3 regions of the Yersinia sp. KBS0713 genome follow, and region 1 is predicted to be linked to each of the others. Evidence: riboswitches for the same ligand, from Rfam matches in the RefSeq annotation. Region 1 holds a riboswitch; each other region holds the start of a gene.

Region 1 (3,275 bases):
TTGATCAGCTGGTGCAGTTGGTGGGGGATAAAAAAGCGGTACGCCAAATGCTGCTATCCCAGTTGGGGCGCAGTTTCCGTCAGGGAAAACATATTTTGCGCGTGCTCTATTATCGCCCGCTCCCCAATCTACTCCCGGGCACCGCCCTGCGCCGCTCAGAAACCCACATGGTTCGGCAGATTTTTAATGGCCTGACGCGAATAAATGAGGAAAATGGGGAACTCGAGCCAGATTTGTCTCACCACTGGCAAGCCATCAGCCCACTGCATTGGCGCTTTTATTTACGCCCCGCCATCCATTTCCATCATGGCCGTGAACTGGCAATGGAGGATGTCATCACCAGCCTGACCCGTCTGATCCCACAACCGCTGTTCTCGCATATCACGGCGGTGCGCTCGCCGACCCCCTATGTCATTGATGTGCATCTCAACAGCCCGGATCACTGGTTACCCTGGCTGTTGGGCAGTGTACACGCCATGATTTTGCCGCAGGAGTGGGAAAGTCAGCCCGACTTCCCGCGCCACCCTATCGGCACTGGCCCCTATTCAGTGATCCGCAATCATCGTAGCCAATTGAAAATTCAGGCGTTTGATAACTATTTTGGGTTCCGCGCATTGATTGATGAGGTGAATATCTGGGTACTACCGGAGCTGTCCGAGGAGCTGGTCTACTCCGGTGTGCAACTACAAGCGGATGACACCAGTAAAAATGAGCTGGAGAGTCGGTTGGAGGAGGGCTGCTACTTTTTACTGTTTGATCAGCGCTCCCGCCAAACCAGTCATCCCGAGATCCGCCGCTGGCTCTGTAGGCTTCTCACCCCTGTCGCCCTACTCAGCCATGCAGACCCCTTTTATCAGCGCTACTGGTCACCGGCTTACGGCATGTTGCCGCGCTGGCACCACAACCGGCTAACCACACTGGAACCCAAGCCGGAGGGGTTGAGCGAACTGACGCTCACCTTTTACAGCGAGCACTCCGAGTTTGATGCCATCAGCCAGACACTGACCACCCTGCTGGCCGCCCATGGCGTCAAGCTGGTGATTCAGGCGGTGGATTATGTCAGTTGGTATCAAGGCGACGCGCAGAGCGATATCTGGCTCGGCAGCGCCAACTTCTACCTGCCGCTGGAGTTCTCTCTATTTGCCACCCTGTATGAGCTACCGCTGCTGCAACACTGCCTCGACGATGAGCTGCATCACGACGTGGGATCATGGCGCAATAATAGCCTGCCGATGGCGGACTGGAGCCAACGATTAGTCAGCCAAAATCAATTCCACCCGCTGTTCCATCACTGGCTAGAATTATATGGGCAGCACAGTATGCGCGGCGTGCGCATGAACACCCTCGGCTGGTTTGACTTCAAATCAGCCTGGTTTACCCCACCTGAGGTATAAACGCCCTTTCACCCGCCCGAATTAATCACTACAATAGCGCCGTCTCAACGGGGTGCTAACTGGCAGTAAAACCGCCAGTTAGCTGAGAGCAAACCCGTCGAACCTGATCCGGTTAACACCGGCGGAGGGATTTGAGAAAAATAACGTCTTATCATCATGATAGTGACGTTATTGACCGCCTCAGATACCTTTGCCACCTTTATTCTTAAGGAGTGCAAAGTGTTTAAACGTATAATTCCCTGCTTGTTTTTGCTGTCTGCTGCCGCTGTTGCTGCCGATAAACCCACCCTGACGGTTTACACCTATGACTCCTTTGCTGCCGACTGGGGGCCAGGGCCGGCGATTAAAAAAGCCTTTGAAGCCGAATGTGATTGTCAGCTTAAATTTGTGGCGCTGGAAGATGGAGTTTCACTGCTGAATCGCCTGCGGATGGAGGGTAAAAACAGCCAGGCCGATGTTATTTTAGGCTTAGATAACAATCTGGTACAGGCGGCGGAGCAAACCGGCTTATTCGCGCCAAGTCAGGTGGATACCAGCACGCTGACACTGCCTGAGCCGTGGCAGAACAGAACCTTTGTCCCTTACGACTACGGCTACTTTGCCTTTGTGTATGACAAAAACAAACTGAAAAACCCACCGAAGAGCCTGCAAGAGTTGGTCAGCAGCAAAGCGCCGTGGAAGGTTATCTACCAAGATCCCCGCACCAGTACACCGGGCCTTGGCTTAATGCTGTGGATGCAAAAAGTGTATGGCGATAAAGCCCCGCAGGCGTGGCAAGAGCTGGCGAAAAAAACCGTCACGGTCACCAAAGGCTGGAGCGAAGCTTACGGTCTGTTCCTGAAAGGGGAAGGGGATCTGGTGCTGAGCTACACCACTTCGCCGGCTTACCATCTGATTGAAGAGCAGAAAAGCAACTACGCCGCCGCCGATTTCAGCGAAGGCCACTACCTGCAAGTGGAAGTCGCGGGTCAAGTGGCGTCCAGCAAACAGCCGGAGCTGGCACAGCGCTTTATGAAATTTATCGTCACCCCCGCCTTCCAAAACCATATTCCCACCGGCAACTGGATGTATCCGGTGATCAAAATGGATCTTCCGGCAGGGTTTGAAACGCTAACTGTGCCGCAAAAAGCATTGCAGTTTGATGCCAAAGAGGTAGCCGATAACCGTGGTAAATGGATTCAGGCATGGCAATCCGCCGTCAGCCGCTAATCCCGCCATGGTTGTGGCCGGGGCTGCTTGCCGCCGCGCTGATAGTCGGTGTCGCCTTATTGGCGTTCACCGCTATTTGGCGACATGCACCCGCGGCAGAGTGGCAAAATCTCTGGCATGACAGCTATCTGTGGCATGTGATCCGCTTTACCTTCTGGCAGGCGTTTCTCTCCGCGCTGCTGTCGGTGACACCCGCCATTTTTCTAGCCCGCGCCCTCTATCGCCGCCGCTTTCCAGGCCGTCAACTGATGCTACGTTTATGCGCCATGACACTGGTGCTGCCGGTGTTGGTGGCCCTGTTCGGTATCCTGACGGTCTATGGCCGCCAGGGCTGGCTGGCGGGGCTGTTTAGCTGGCTGGGGATGGATTACCGCTTCTCGCCCTATGGTTTACAAGGCATTTTGCTGGCGCATATCTTCTTTAATATGCCGCTGGCGACCCGCTTATTGCTGCAATCACTGGAGAGCATCGCCGTAGAGCAGCGCCAGCTGGCCGCGCAGTTGGGTATGAATGGCTGGCAGCATTTCCGCTGGGTCGAGTGGCCCTATCTGCGCCGCCAAATTCTGCCCACTGCCGCGCTGATTTTTATGCTCTGTTTTGCCAGCTTCGCCACCGTGCTGTCACTGGGCGGCGGGCCACAAGCTACCACCATCGAGTTAGCGATTTATCAGG
Region 2 (3,275 bases), 1.1 Mb from region 1:
CCGCAAGCCATCGCCGAGTGATAATGAAACGTCGTAGGCGGCACAAATTTGGCAGATTTCACGGAAATGCTGATACAGGAAGTTCTCCTGATGATGGGACAAGCACCACTTCGCCATGATAGACCCACCACGAGAGACAATACCTGTTAGGCGTTTGGCGGTCATCGGCACATAGCGCAGCAACACACCGGCGTGGATAGTAAAGTAATCAACCCCTTGCTCCGCCTGCTCCAGCAAGGTGTCGCGGAACATCTCCCAGGTCAGATTTTCAGCCACGCCATTCACTTTTTCCAGCGCCTGATAGATGGGCACTGTGCCGATCGGCACCGGGCTGTTACGCAAAATCCATTCACGAGTTTCATGAATATAGCGGCCAGTAGATAAGTCCATCACGGTATCGGCTCCCCAGCGCGTGGACCACACCAGCTTTTCCACCTCCTCTTCGATGGAGGAGGTCACCGCCGAATTGCCGATGTTGGCGTTCACTTTGACCAAAAAGTTGCGACCAATAATCATTGGCTCAGCTTCGGGGTGATTAATATTGGCGGGGATGATGGCGCGGCCTGCGGCAACTTCTTGGCGCACGAATTCTGCTGTGATGTTCTCCGGCAAATTAGCGCCGAAATTCTGCCCAGGATGCTGGTGGCGCAAGACTTCGCCGCGAACTCTTTCTCGCCCCATATTTTCACGCAGGGCGATAAACTCCATTTCTGGTGTGGCAATCCCTGCACGAGCATAGTGCAGTTGGGTGACACACTTGCCCTCAATGGCTTTTTTCGGCTTCGGTAGATGCTCAAAGCGCAGATGATCCAAACCTGCGTCCGCTAAACGCTGCTGGGTAAATCCTGAACTGACCGAGGTGAGGGCCTCGGTATCCTGACGATCCGCTATCCAGCTAGCACGCAGTTTGGGCAGCCCCACATGGACGTCTAGTTTGGCGAGGGGATCACCATAGGGGCCGGAGGTGTCGTAAACCGGAATGGCCTCGTTATCTTCGTAGCGCGGATCGCTCTTGCTGCCGCTGATCAAGGTCGGGCTAAGTTGGATCTCGCGCATCGGCACCTGAATGTCAGGCCGTGAACCTTGCAGGTAGATGCGTTGGGAGTTGGGGAAAGTCACCCCCTGTAAACTATCAATAAACTGTTGGGCCTCTTCGCGCTGCTGTTTGCGCGGGCGTGATGGGTTTTTCGTGGTGGCTGACGTTGTATTATTAGACATAGCAAATTCCTACCAGTGTGGTTTATAGAGCCAATGTGGTGTATAGGGAAAATTGCTTGTCTGGAGCTTGGCGGGAGTAACGATGTTGGCCAGTGACCGGCAGACACCTGTGAAGGGGAAGACCGGGCCTGTAGCGATAAATTACTCTTGTTCCCTTCGCGGGTACTAACCCGATCAGGTTCCGCGGATCCCGAATTAACGGTCTCAGCCTGCATCTGCTTTTAAAAGCCGACGCTAGGCACTCCGACAAGAATCCTCAGTATATGAGGTTGTATTAAAACTACAAGGGCCGACCGTAAGCTATTTTCTTGCCGCACTTTGAGTTTGGGCAGTGCTCCAAATCCTCACGTACTACGTGTGTGCGCGCTGTCTGCATCCAAATTGCCTGCGACAATTATGCTTACTATTGATGTATTTGGTTAATTGGCCTGACTTTTTCTATTTTCTGGCTGAGCGGTTTGCCAGGACTCTGCTGCCCACTTAATTAACTGATCTTCTAACTGGAAACGGGCGTCGAGGGCTTCGCCGATATCGGATAACGCCTGTTGGAACTCGGTGCAGCTATCATCGTCATCGATCTCGATGTTGGTATAACGATCGTGGAATAACATGATAGTTTGGGTATTGTTTTTTAACGCAGGGTAAACTTTGGTGGTCAGCGCCATTCTTGGGCTGGACTCGCCTTCTACCTGCTTGATAATTCTGTCGTAGATGTGAAAATGACCAGCTGAGAGATAATCCACCAGGTTATGACAAAAGTTCTCCAGCGCTTTTTCATTAAGCGGGGTATGCTTTTCTTTTCGCGGCTTAATACCGATCACTGTGCAATACGAAACTAAAAGTTCTTTACGCGCATGAAGCCATTGATCAATTAATTCATTACTGCCGCCAACGCGTTGAGTCAAGCTTTCCAGTCGATTGAGCATGAACGACTCCGTGAAGTAATAATGAGTTACAAAAAAGTAACAAGCCAGATTCTAGATTGCCAGTGAAGTCGAGGTTGTGCAACAACGATATGGAACTACAACTTACAGGTAAAGAGAGTGGCTGGTGGGTAGTCAGCCATGAAAACAAACTATGGCTGCCAAAAGGGGAGTTGCCACAAGGCAATGCTGCCAATTGGTCGCTACAGGGCGCAACCGCCAGACAAATTGGTGAATGGCAGGGGCAGGCGGTTTGGCTTATTCGCCAGATCATGCCGACCGACATGGGATCAGTGCGCCAATTACTGGATGTAGATCGCGGCCTGTTCCAACTGGCTGGGCGGGGTGTGCAATTAGCGGAGTTTTATCGCTCCCACCGTTTCTGCGGCTATTGCGGCCATCAAATGCATGCCAGCCGCACCGAATGGGCTTGCCTGTGTAATCACTGCCGTGAACGTTATTATCCGCAAATCGCCCCTTGTGTGATTGTTGCCATTCGCCGTGGTGATGAAATCTTATTGGCGCAGCATGTGCGGCATCGTGGTGGGATTAATACGGTGCTGGCCGGTTTTGTCGAAGTGGGCGAAACATTGGAGCAGGCGGTGTCCCGTGAGGTTTTGGAAGAGAGCAATATTCACATTAAAAATCTGCGCTACGTGACGTCACAACCCTGGCCGTTCCCACATTCGCTCATGGTGGCCTATATGGCGGAGTATGACCACGGCGAACTGCGCCACGATCCGAAAGAGCTGCTCAATGCCGGTTGGTATCGCTACGACCAACTCCCATTACTGCCGCCGCCGGGCACTGTGGCCCGCAGGTTGATTGAAGATACGGTGGTCTTGTGCCGCAGTGAGCAGGAAAGCTGAATCTGGCATGCTACAATGCTGCCAACTAAAAGATGGCCGCCAGGTAATTAAGGGAGCTTCACCATGAATGAATTGAAAAACGATCGCTATCTGCGGGCCTTATTGCGCCAACCGGTTGATATCACACCGGTATGGATGATGCGCCAGGCGGGCCGCTACTTGCCAGAATACAAAGCTACCCGCGCAATTGCCGGTGATTTTATGTCGCTGTGTAAAAACGCGGAGCTGGCCTGTGAAGTGACGATGCAGCCATTGCGTCGTTATC
Region 3 (3,275 bases), 2.1 Mb from region 1:
CTAAGCTGTCACTGTGTATCCGCCCCCGCAAAGGCGCGGAGAGTTATCTGCTTAACCGCTTTGATGCTCATCATCTGCAACGTGCCATCGCAATGTTTACCATGACCCAGCGCCATTTGTTACCGTAAACCGCAGCCAGCAAGCTTATCCCGATGAGCTGACTCAAGTCAGTGATTCGGGTAAATGAGCGCCGCTAACACCCCAGTGTTTTCAAGGACGAAGAATATCCCCCCAAAGTCATTGGCGTTGTAGGTAGGCAGCAAGCAAGCTTATCCCGATGAGCTTACACCAGTAAGTGATTCGGGTAAGCGAGCGCCGCTAACACCCCTGTGGTTTCAAGGAAAAAAAAGCCATCCCCAAAGTCATTGGAGCCACAGGTAGGCAGCCAGCGAAAGCATCCCGATGAGCTGACTCAAGTCAGTGATTCGGGTAAATGAGCGCAGCTAACACCCCTGTGGTTTCAAGGAAAAAAGCCATCCCCAAAGTCATTGGAGCCACAGGTAGGCAGCCAGCGAAAGCATCCCGATGAGCTGACTCAAGTCAGTGATTCGGGTAAATGAGCGCAGCTAACACCCCTGTGGTTTCAAGGACGAAGGGGATTACCACCATAAATGGAAATGATGCACCGGCCCAACCCCCCGCCCCACCTCAAGAGTATCGGCTTGCTCCAATGCCCTCTGGAGATAGCCTTTGGCCGCATTGACTGTATCCCCCCAGTTGGCGTGCCGTGGTCGCAACGCCGCTAGTGCTGCTGATAAGGTGCAACCGGTGCCGTGGGTATGGCGAGTGCTGACTCTGCGGGTGACAAAACGCTGCTCCCCTTGCGCGGTAAACAGCCAGTCCGGGCTATCTTCGCCACTTAAGTGACCCCCTTTCATCAGCACCCCCTGACAGCCTAGCGCCAACAGCGCCCGCCCCTGCTCACGCATCTCTTGTTCATCGCGGGCAGATTGGCAATTGAGTAACGCCGCGGCTTCCGGCAAGTTCGGCGTAATCAGGTCTACCTGTGGCAGCAGTAGCTGGCGCAGAGCCGCCACTGCCTCCGGTGCCAACAGCGGATCACCACTTTTCGCCACCATCACGGTATCCAGCACCACAAATGCAATTGGATAGCGGCGCAGTTGCGCGGCGACCACCTCAATAATGTCGGCATTGGCCAGCATACCTATTTTGGCACTATCGATGCGCACATCACTCAGCACTGAATCCAGTTGCGCGGCGACAAAAGCGGGTTCGATGGGATAGAGCGACTGCACGCCGGTGGTGTTTTGCGCCACCAGCGCGGTGATAACCGTGGTGCCGTAAGCTTGCAGAGCAGAGAAGGTTTTCAGGTCAGCTTGAATACCCGCGCCACCACTGGGGTCAGTTCCGGCAATGGTGAGTGCATTAATACGCTTCATGAATACATCCCAACACTCACATTCGTAAGCGATCGGGCGAATAGCGCGGGATTCACAGTGACAACTGAAGAAAAAGCGGCAGGTTGAACGTACATATTCCTCCTAACCGGCGGTCAAGAAGGCGGAACCCTGCGGTGCCGAGACTTCCCTACGCTGGTATAATCCAGATCAGGTAATACGGGTATATCTCAGCCAAACCACTTTTGTGGCGGGCACCCCGAGTCAGAATTGTTATTATCATCGGCAGGTGATAGAAGGTCAACGATGCATTCGCAAAACAAATAATCAAGAGAACAAAAATACGCTGTACTGGAGAGATAACTGAAGAATGAGTATTGAGATTCGTCTGTATCAGGAGAGTGACCGCCCCTTTCTGCGCACTTTGTATCTGGCATCACGCCGTGACGCCTTTAGCTGGCGGGATGGCGAGTGTTTTCACCTGGAAGATTTTGACCGTGCCACTCTCGGAGAGACCATTTTGGTGGCCATCGATGGTGATCAACACTTGGGTTTTGCCTCAATTTTTATCGAGGAGAGCTTCCTGCATAATCTGTTTGTTGATCCTGCGGCGCAATATCTCGGGGCGGGAAAAGCACTATTACTGGCAGCACATGCACTATTTACCCGCCATGGCTCACTGAAATGCCTGGAAAAAAACCAACGGGCGCTGACGTTTTATCAAAAACAGGGGTGGGTGGCGATTGCTACCGGCAAGAGCATTGACGGCGACTATATTTTGATGCATTGGCATAATGAAAAAATTAAATAAGAGAGGGAGCATCAGGCGCTCCCTCAAATGACTAAATAGGGGCTGATGCCTTACTCCCCGCGCAGCGTTTTGACATCATCCACTTTGATATTCAGTGTTGGCTAGAGTCCATCACGATCGGCAACCTTATAAAGCTTATCTCTTGGCTTGAGATTTTTTAGTTTTGTATCAGTGAGCATGTCAGTGTCTCTTGCTAAGTAATACCGTCAAAAATACCGTCAGAAATTTGAGTCTTCCCTCAATCTTTATCCATCGTCAAAAAGAGAAAACCCCCTGCCAAGGCAGAGGGTTTAAGGGTTTGGCTATCGTGGTCAATACTCTTCAAAAGGCAGTAGGCTATTCCCACTCAATGGTTGCTGGTGGTTTACCACTGATATCGTAAACCACGCGCGAGATACCATTCACTTCATTAATGATACGATTTGAGACGCGCCCCAGGAACTCATATGGCAGATGCGCCCAGTGTGCGGTCATGAAGTCGATGGTTTCAACCGCACGCAGTGAAACAACCCAATCATATTTGCGACCATCGCCCATCACGCCAACCGAACGAACAGGCAGGAACACGGTAAAGGCCTGGCTGACTTTATTGTAGAGATCCGCTTTGTGTAGCTCTTCGATAAAGATAGCATCGGCGCGGCGCAGTAAATCGCAATACTCTTTTTTCACTTCGCCAAGCACGCGGACACCTAAACCAGGGCCAGGGAATGGATGGCGGTACAGCATGTCATATGGCAGGCCCAACTCCAGACCAATTTTGCGCACTTCATCTTTAAACAGCTCTTTCAGTGGCTCTACCAACCCAAGTTTCATCTCTTTCGGCAAGCCGCCCACATTGTGGTGAGATTTAATCACATGCGCTTTGCCGGTAGCAGATGCAGCAGATTCAATCACATCTGGATAGATAGTCCCCTGCGCCAACCACTTAACTTGCTCTTGTTTGCAGGCTTCTTCGTCGAAAAGCTCAACAAATACGCGACCAATGATTTTACGTTTGGCTTCTGGTTCGTCCACTCCCGCCAGTGCCGAGAGGAAACGATCTTCTGCGGCCACATGGACAATATTCAGGCCGAATTTATCGCCGAACATCTCCAGCACCTGATCCG

The links. A riboswitch is a leader RNA that binds a small molecule or an ion and turns the genes downstream of it on or off. The one in region 1 is predicted to bind thiamine pyrophosphate.
Positions count from the first base shown of each region.
Region 2: another riboswitch for thiamine pyrophosphate. It lies ahead of thiC (phosphomethylpyrimidine synthase ThiC); the one in region 1 lies ahead of thiB (thiamine ABC transporter substrate binding subunit).
Region 3: another riboswitch for thiamine pyrophosphate. It lies ahead of thiD (bifunctional hydroxymethylpyrimidine kinase/phosphomethylpyrimidine kinase); the one in region 1 lies ahead of thiB (thiamine ABC transporter substrate binding subunit).

Region 1 covers NZ_CP042173.1:3,732,391-3,735,665, forward strand. Annotated here, with positions in the region: gene sgrR (HTH-type transcriptional regulator SgrR) at 1-1,394, shown strand, start outside; TPP riboswitch at 1,433-1,542, shown strand; gene thiB (thiamine ABC transporter substrate binding subunit) at 1,614-2,603, shown strand; gene thiP (thiamine/thiamine pyrophosphate ABC transporter permease ThiP) at 2,579-3,275, shown strand, end outside.
Region 2 covers NZ_CP042173.1:310,910-314,184, forward strand. Annotated here, with positions in the region: gene thiC (phosphomethylpyrimidine synthase ThiC) at 1-1,218, opposite strand, end outside; TPP riboswitch at 1,353-1,474, opposite strand; gene FFE93_RS01450 (Rsd/AlgQ family anti-sigma factor) at 1,638-2,144, opposite strand; gene nudC (NAD(+) diphosphatase) at 2,234-3,010, shown strand; gene hemE (uroporphyrinogen decarboxylase) at 3,074-3,275, shown strand, end outside.
Region 3 covers NZ_CP042173.1:1,247,392-1,250,666, reverse strand. Annotated here, with positions in the region: gene FFE93_RS05815 (hypothetical protein) at 1-128, shown strand, start outside; gene thiD (bifunctional hydroxymethylpyrimidine kinase/phosphomethylpyrimidine kinase) at 600-1,400, opposite strand; TPP riboswitch at 1,529-1,630, opposite strand; gene FFE93_RS05805 (GNAT family N-acetyltransferase) at 1,729-2,169, shown strand; gene guaA (glutamine-hydrolyzing GMP synthase) at 2,506-3,275, opposite strand, start outside.